2 regions of the Lactococcus sp. SK2-659 genome follow, and region 1 is predicted to be linked to the other one. Evidence: riboswitches for the same ligand, from Rfam matches in the RefSeq annotation. Region 1 holds a riboswitch; the other holds the start of a gene.
The links. Region 1 has a riboswitch for FMN ahead of LDP15_RS03260 (ECF transporter S component). Riboswitches for the same ligand answer to the same signal wherever they lie in the genome.

Region 1 (4,427 bases):
TAATCAAAAATCAACAGATTTCTTTTTCTCAAGGAGAGCTTTTTGGAGAAATTATTTTAGAAAGAAAAGAAACTAGTGAATAAGACAGCAAGTTGTGAACTCTTACTTTTTGTATCTGGCGAAGCTGGTTTAACCTTGGCAGAATTGTCAGCATTGACAGAAATGTCTAAACAAGCTTGTCAGCAACAAATTGATTACTTAAAAGAAAAATATCATTCTGATGAAGAATCTGCTTTAACGATTATTGAAACTGCAGGTAAATATCGTATGGCTACAAAAGAAGAGTTTGCAGAAATTCTTAAAAACTATGCCAAAACTCCTCTTAATCAATCGTTGTCAAAATCAGCTCTTGAAGTTTTATCAATTATTGCTTATAAGCAACCTTTAACTCGACTCGAAATCGATCAGCTCCGCGGAGTGAATTCCTCAGGTGTTCTCTCAACACTTCGTGCTTTTGATTTGGTTGAAAAGGTCGGACAAGTTGAAGCACCAGGACGTCCGAGTCTTTATGCAACAACTGAATTTTTCTTAGACTATATTGGGATTAATCATTTAGATGAATTACCTGAAATAGATGAGTCAAGATTTATCGCAGAAGAACAAACCTTATTTAACGAAAGTGAAGAAAATGAGAATCAATAAATATTTGGCCCATGCAGGTGTGGCAAGCAGACGTAAAGCAGAAGAACTAATTTTAGCGGGAAAAGTAACGGTAAATAATGTTCCAATGACAAACTTGGGTTATCAAGTTTCAACTGGAGATATCGTTGAAGTTAATGGAGTAGCAGTTTATAATGAAGAACCCGTTTATTATCTTCTAAATAAACCAAGAGGCTATATTTCTTCAGTTAGCGATGACAAAGGACGTCAAACGGTAATGGATTTAATGCCTCAAGTTAAAGAACGTATTTATCCTGTGGGACGTTTGGACTGGGACACAAGCGGTTTGCTTTTGCTTACAAACGACGGTGAGTTTACGAATATGATGACTCACCCACGTCATGGTGTTGATAAGGTCTATGTTGCTAAGGTAGAAGGCCAAGCGAACAAAGAAAACTTGCGTCCTTTAACTTTAGGTATGACTATTGAAGGTAAAAAAGTTAGTCCCGCCCGTTATGAGATTATCAAACAAGAGAAAACAAAAAATCATTCGATTGTTAGTTTAACTATCCATGAAGGACAAAATCATCAAGTTAAAAAAATGTTTGCGGCTGCAGGACTTCCAGTACAAAAATTGAGTCGTATTCAATATGGAACTCTTACATTGGATGGACTTCCAACAGGACAATTTCGTCGTTTGAGTAAAAAAGAAGTTTCTCAATTGATTAATGCAGCCCAAGGAAATTAACTGATTATTATAAAAGACAATTCTGATAAAGAGTTGTTTTTTTATTTCTTAAGCAAATCTTATTCTTGATAAGCAAACTATTTTTGTGCTATAATAAAATTATCTTCAGGGCACCGTGTAATTCGGGACCGGCGGTAAATAGGGCTTTGACCTTATGACTCCGCGATTCGCTACGGCGATTGAAGCAGTGAGAATCTGCTAGCGACAGTAAAGTCTGGATGGAAGAAGATGAACAATTTTTGTAGTGTAATCAACTTCGGTTGGATTACTGTTTTTAGCCAAACCAAAAATGTCTATCAACTTCCTCGAAATTTGAAGAATTATTTTCTCATATTTGGAGGTTTTTTTATGTCTAAAACACGTCGGATGGTATTAATTGCCATGCTTGCTGCATTATCAACAATCTTATTATTGCCGATTTTGCAGTTTCCGCTATTGCCTGGAATTGATTTTATGAAAGTTGAACTCTCAATCATTCCAGTACTTATTGGAGTCTTTACTTTGGGATTGGGTGATGGATTTATTATCCTCTTTATTCGCTCTATCTTATGGTATCTCCTATTTAATCAAGGTCCATCAACTTGGATTGGTGTGCCGATGAACTTCATTGCTTTGGGAATCTTCATGGCAATTGTTTGGTTCTTTACAAAGAAAAAATTCTCAATCAAAAACTATACAGTTGGTGTAGTTTTAGCAGCCATCGCATCAGTTCTTGTGATGATGGTATTGAATGTTTTCTACGCACTCCCTCTCTATCGTTTAGCTGCTGGCTTCGATGTTGATAAGATTTTTGTTGGAGCAACTCATCTTTTTAATATGGGTTCTCTATCAGTTACTTTGAATCCAACTTATCTTTTGACAGTAGTTTTACCTTTTAATGCTTTGCAGTACATCATCTTTGCTCTGGTATTTGGATTGATTGTTGCAGTGTTCAAGAAAAACAAAGTCGTAAAATTTTATAATGCTTAATTTAAATAATTAAGTATTTCACTCTCGAATAGACACTCGCTAGGACTTTCCTAGCGGTTTTTTTATTTGCTAATTTTATGATAGATTTTTAGCATTGAAGATATAAACAAAAGCCCTGAATAATATTTCTGTTTGATTACATTTTTGTATATAAGGATAAAAATAACTAAAAAATAGTTCTTGCTTAATTCAAACTAAAGCGCTATACTCATGGTGAAAAAAATAATTTTCTCAAAATAACGAATTAACCAAAAGATTACAAATGTATTTCTTTGACTGTTTTAGCTATTAACGATAAGGAGGTGTTTTTATGAACACACATATTACACATAAAAAACTTTTCAAAAACGGACTCTTATTTGGAGCGCTTTTACTTGGACTGGGTTTATCAATCAAAGAAGCAACACCGGCAAAAGCTGTTACGGCAAACTTTAATGGCCCAGTTTATCGCCTTTATAATCCAAATTCAGGTGAGCATGTTTATACAATGGGACTTACCGAGAAAAATAATCTTGTCCATTTGGGCTGGGGTTATGAGGGAGTCCTTGGAACTTCATACTATACGATGAACGGTCAAAATTATGATAAAATTCCTGTTTATCGTTTGTACAGTAAAAATAGCGGTCAACATCTCTACACAATAAATACGAATGAAGTAGTTCAACTCAAAAATTATGGATGGGTGAATGAGGGAATTGTATTTTATGATGCTACGGTCATACCGTGGAACCAAGAAACGACGGTTGAGAGACTTTATAATCCAAATAGTGGTCAACATTTCTATACTTCTAACTGGGATGAAAGAGACTATTTGAAAAAAATTGGTTGGCACGATGAAGGAGAGGCTTTTTCATTTACATCACCTGAGCCTTTACAAACTGGACCAGCTAAGGCTGTTTAAGATGAAGGGAAAAAGAATGATGAAAATAAAGAAACTTCATATCACGCTTGCTTCAACTTTGCTTTTAATTTCTTCTAGTACTTTTGCGGATACGGTGCCATTTATTCCATCTGGTGGGGCTACGGCAAGTAATGTCTACCAGCCTGACCAACGCAAACTGATTTCAACAGCCAATCAATTTCCTTATAACACAATAGTCTATATTGAAACAATTGGAGGAAATGGAGTTCGCTATAGGGGGAGTGGAGTTATCATTGCACCGAATGCTGTATTAACAGCAGGACACATGATATATAATGCGACGGAAGGTGGACATATTAAATCTGCTACAATTTATCAAGCTTTTGCAAATGGAAATTATAATTTTAATGCGGCAACAGCTGTAACGAGTGAAGTTGCTAATCCAGATTGGTTGGCAAAAGATAGACTTGGAACGATAAATTATCCTTTAGGTGCAGACGATTTAGGAATTCTTAACCTTTCGAAAAATATAGGATTATCAACAGGCTGGATGGGGATGAGCTCGGTTCTTTCAAAAAATCAAGCGATTTCTTTGATAGGTTTTCCGGGGGACAAGCCTAAACAAATGTGGGGAATGTCAGGAAATGTTTCTCAAATTGGTAATCCTCTATTTAGCTATTCCAACATCAGTATGTATCCTGGTCAAAGTGGAAGCCCTGTTTTTAATACAAGTAAAAATATTGTTGGTATTAATGTTGCCGAGGCGCAGTATCTGAACCCAAATCCAAATGGGGATAACAGCAAAGTTCCTTCCTCTCTCGCTTCACAATATCCCAACTACGGCGTCCAACTCACTGCAAGTAATATCAATTGGATTCAAAATAACGTGCCAGCATTGAAAGCAACGGCCCTTTAGCGTGTTTACAATCCAAATAATGGTGAACATCTTTATACTAAAAATTTGAACGAAGTGATTAGTTTGACAAAAGTAGACTGGAATTATGAGGGTGTTAATTCTCAACAACCGGCAACTGGTAATGCGGTTTATCGGCTCTATAACCCTAATTCGGGTGAACATTTTTATACTTTGTCCTCTTATGAAAAAGATTCGCTTGTTAAAGCGGGGTGGCGTTATGAACAAATCGCTTTTTACTCGGACCCCGCAAAACATACGGCAATTTATCGTTTATTTAATCCTAATGCTAAAGGAAAACAAATTAGTCATTTTTATACTTCGAGTAGTGCAGA
Region 2 (4,427 bases), 270 kb from region 1:
AACATACCATATTTCGTTGGTAGCTTGGCTCTAGTCACTTGCTCTACTTGCAGTTCATTTTGCTTAAGATACTCTTGAATAGCTTTAATTTTGATATATTTCAAGCCCCACTCTTGCGCTTTTTCCTTCAGTTTCTCCTTACGCATCATTGTTCCATCTTCGTCCATTATTTCAACGCAGACACCTACTTCTTTTAAACCAGCCAGACGCAACAAGTCAACTGTAGCCTCAGTATGACCATTTCGCTCTAAAAGGCCATTTTTCTTGGCAATAAGTGGAAATACATGACCTGGTCTACGAAAATCACTTGGTAAACTCTCGGCATCAACAAGTTTTTTTATGGTTAAGGCCCGTTCAAAAGCCGAAATTCCTGTGCTAGTTTCAATATGATCAACCGAAACTGTAAAAGCTGTTCCATGATTATCTGTATTTTTCTCTACCATTTCCTCTAATTGTAAATTCTTAGCATAAGTTTCACTGAGTGGTGCGCAAATCAATCCTTTGGCCTCACTTGCCATAAAATTAATTATTTCTGGACTGATATATTCGGCCGCACAGATAAGGTCGCCCTCATTTTCTCTATTTTCATCGTCACTAACGATAATCATTTCCCCTGCTTTAAGTGCAGCAAGTGCTTCTTCTACTTTATTATATTGGAACATTTTATCTCCTATAAAAATCCGTTGTTAAGTAGTTTTTCTTTAGTTAATGAAGATTCTTTCATCGAAGAACTACTATCGCCCCATAATTTTTCTATATATTTCCCCAAAATATCATTTTCTAAATTAACAGTATCACCCACTTTTTTATCTGCCATTATCGTCTCTTTGAGCGTATGTGGAATAATAGAAACACTAAAAGATTTCGACTTAACCTGAGCAACTGTAAGACTAATCCCATCAATCGTAATTGAGCCTTTTTCGACGATGTATCTCATTAAATTTAAGCTCGTTTTGATTTCAAACCAGATGGCATTTTCTTCTTTTTTTACTTCTAAAATCTGGCCAACTCCATCAATATGTCCTGACACAATATGCCCACCAAATCGGCCATTTAATGGCATCGCTCGTTCTAAGTTAACTTTGGCGCCCACATTTAAGGTCCCAAGATTTGAACGATTTAGACTTTCAGGCATAATATCAGCCATAAATTCTTTTTGATTAAATTCAGAAACGGTCAGGCATAAACCATTTGTTGAAATAGAATCTCCAAGTTTCATATCCTCTAAAATCAAGGAAGCACGGATACTAATTTTGGAGGATTTTTCTCTTTTTTGCAGGCGACTCACTTCCCCTATTTCTTCAATTATTCCTGTAAACATTAAAGAAGCTCACTTTCTAATAAAATATCTTCTCCTAGATGGGTTATTTGAGGACTTTTTAGGAGATAGGCTTGATTGGGTTGCTCGATTCCATGTCCTTCAACTGGACTTGGTGCTTCTTTTCCACCAAATATTTTAGGGGCAATATAAGTTTGAACTTTTTGGACTATCCCTGCTTTTAATGCCGAAGCATTTAATGTCCCTCCACCTTCCAAGATGATACTATCAATCCCCTTTTCTCCTAACTTTTTGGTCAATTCTTTCAAATTCAATCTTCCTTCTAGGCAAGAAACTAAGATAATTTCACAACCCACTTTAAGAAAGGGAGCTTGTTTTTCGGGGTCAGACTCAGCTGTAGCAATAATCGTTGGAATTTCAGTAGCTGTAGAAACAATCTTGGAAGTTAAAGGACTTCTTAAATGAGTATCACAAATGATTCTTATCGGATTTTTTCCATTTTCCAACCTGACAGAGAGTTGTGGATCATCTAAAATAAGTGTTTCAACACCAATCATAATTGCCATAAAACGTGAACGGTCTTGATGTACTTTCTCTCTTGCAATTTCACCTGTAATCCATTTTGATTGACCTGCTGATGTCGCAATTTTTCCGTCTAAAGTCATTGCATACTTCATCATGACATAGGGAAGCCCTTGACTAACATAATAAAAGAAAATTTTATTTAATTCTTCACATTCTTTTTCTAAGACTTTGATAGAAACTTCAATTCCAGCTTCTCTCATTGCTTTAATTCCTTTTCCTGAAACCAAGGGATTGGGGTCTAAATGCCCGATAACAACACGCTTAATTCTATTTTTTATAATCGCTTCAAAACAAGGGGGTTGTTTTCCCTGATGCGCACAAGGCTCTAAGGTCACATAAAGCGTGGCTCCTTCGGGAGATTCGTTACAATCCTTAAAAGCATTGATTTCCGCGTGAGCTTCCCCATATTTTTCATGATAGCCTTGACCAATAATTCTCCCTTCTTTGACAATAAGGGCTCCTACTTGAGGGTTAGGGTTGACATTACCACCTCCTTTTTTTGCAAGTACAATTGCTAAATCCATGTAGTATTCGTCTTTTTTCATCTATTCATCCTTTCTAATAAAAAATAAGACCCTAAAATAAAATTTCAGGGTCTTTTGATAAATTTTCTATTTTTTTTCGAGCAAAAATGCAGCTCAAAAAACCAAAACTGGAGTGAATTATTTAAATTCACTCCAGAGTTTTAGGCTAAATAGACATAATACTGACTAGAGTATTATGGTTTTATTATCTTCTTTCATCCAGACTATACTGTCGGCCTCGGAGTTTCACCGAATCATGCTGCAAGCAGCTCGCGGGCTATACCGCCGGTAGGGAATTACACCCTGCCCTGAAGATTTATTCAATTGTAGCTAAAGTATAGCATTTAAATTTAAAGATTGTCAAGAAATAAAAACGTATTCTTTAAAATAGCAATTTCTCAAGTTAGTTATTAATAGTTTTTGCCTATTTATTTGCTCAAAAATTACAATTTTGCTAAAATGGCTCTATTAGAACATAGGATATCTTATCATGCAAGAAATAAAAATAAACCCTCAACTCACTTGGCTTTCTTTTAATGTCGAAGACCTTAGAAATATTTCTGAACTTGCTACTTATGGTATTGACTTAGAAACACTTCAATATGCCGAAGATAAAAATGAACGTCCGCACACGGAGTTCATTCCTGATAGTCAAGACTTTGTACTGATTTTCAATAGTCTGGATTTACTCAATTCAGAAGTTCATTATAAGACGGTTCCCATTACTTTTGTAGCACAAAAAAATCGATTAATTACTCTTTATCATCCAGAAAATGAATATTTAATTAATCAAATTAAAAAATATTGTTTTCAAAATGAACCAGAAACGGTTTATCATCTTCTTTTCATCAGTTTATTTTTGATTTCAGAGGCTTTCTTTCCTTACTTAGAAAAAATCGATAAATCAAAAGAAGAAATTAATCAAAAGTTGCGTGAAAAAACAACAAAGAAAAATTTGTTGGCCCTTTCTGATATTGAAACGGGAATGCTGTATATTGTATCTAGTGCCAACCAAAATACTTTACTACTTGAACAACTTAAAACTAAAAGTATTTACAGACAGTTCAATGAAACTGAAAAAGAGCAGCTTGAAGATGCAATTATCGAAGCACAGCAGCTTGCCAGTATGACACAACTTAATGCTCAAATTCTTGAACAATTAGCAGGAACTTATAATAATGTCCTTAATAATAATTTGAATGATAATATGACAACTTTGACAATTGTTTCTGTACTTTTGGCAGGATTAGCAGTCATCACCGGTTTTTTTGGAATGAATGTACCACTTCCACTTACTAACCAAAAAGATGCTTGGGTTTGGATTATTGGAGCTTGTATTATTCTTTGGCTACTTTATGCGGCACTCTTTCGTTATATTATTGGTCGAAGACAATAAAAAAATCAGCCAAAGCTGATTTTTTTTATTTTATTTTTACGCTTGCAATTTTTTCAAGATCATCAGCAATTGGATGTCCATTGCTTGTTCGATCTGATAATGATAAATCGCACAAATTGATATCATATTTCTTACCAGTCTCACTGATAACTTCTAATACTTGTTCATCAGTTTCTTTTGTCGCTGGTGCTTTAGCTTGACTGAACAAATCTAATTCCTCTGTTAGCGCTGATAAATCAGCAGTTGAATTGATTAAGCCGGCTGCAAAGACGGTATGATTATTTGTCTTCAAGGTTCGTAGTACTTGAAGGCCACGGTTAGAACGTGAGGTAGCCGGAATATCATCCGTCTTGACACGTTTGATAAATGCCCGTTGAGTCAAAAGGTACCAACTATTTGAGTTAACAAAGAAGGCGGACTTAATTTTATCACCATTTTTGAGATTCATGGCCTTGACTCCTGCAGCTCTAGCACCCAGAACTGGGACGTCATCAAGATTAAAGCGAAGGGCATAGCCATTTTCAGAAATAAGCATAAGGTCTGCAAATTGTACTGGGGTGATTAAAACAATTTCATCATCTTCTCCCTTAAGTTTAGCATATGGAGTAGATTTTGAACGATAGGTACGCCAAGGGGAGAAACT

Region 2: linked by a shared signal. The riboswitch ahead of ribD (bifunctional diaminohydroxyphosphoribosylaminopyrimidine deaminase/5-amino-6-(5-phosphoribosylamino)uracil reductase RibD) and the one ahead of LDP15_RS03260 (ECF transporter S component) in region 1 are both predicted to bind FMN.

Annotation. Positions count from the first base shown of each region.
Region 1 is NZ_JAIWQZ020000001.1:696,174-700,600, forward strand. It holds gene LDP15_RS03245 (segregation/condensation protein A) at 1-83, shown strand, start outside; gene scpB (SMC-Scp complex subunit ScpB) at 76-642, shown strand; gene LDP15_RS03255 (pseudouridine synthase) at 629-1,348, shown strand; FMN riboswitch at 1,446-1,582, shown strand; gene LDP15_RS03260 (ECF transporter S component) at 1,697-2,317, shown strand; gene LDP15_RS03265 (hypothetical protein) at 2,628-3,218, shown strand; gene LDP15_RS03270 (serine protease) at 3,235-4,095, shown strand; partial or broken gene LDP15_RS03275 (glycoside hydrolase, family 25) at 4,108-4,179, shown strand; gene LDP15_RS03280 (hypothetical protein) at 4,159-4,427, shown strand, end outside.
Region 2 is NZ_JAIWQZ020000001.1:967,428-971,854, forward strand. It holds gene LDP15_RS04540 (bifunctional 3,4-dihydroxy-2-butanone-4-phosphate synthase/GTP cyclohydrolase II) at 1-662, opposite strand, end outside; gene LDP15_RS04545 (riboflavin synthase) at 671-1,321, opposite strand; gene ribD (bifunctional diaminohydroxyphosphoribosylaminopyrimidine deaminase/5-amino-6-(5-phosphoribosylamino)uracil reductase RibD) at 1,321-2,409, opposite strand; FMN riboswitch at 2,592-2,708, opposite strand; gene LDP15_RS04555 (magnesium transporter CorA family protein) at 2,879-3,784, shown strand; gene parC (DNA topoisomerase IV subunit A) at 3,810-4,427, opposite strand, start outside.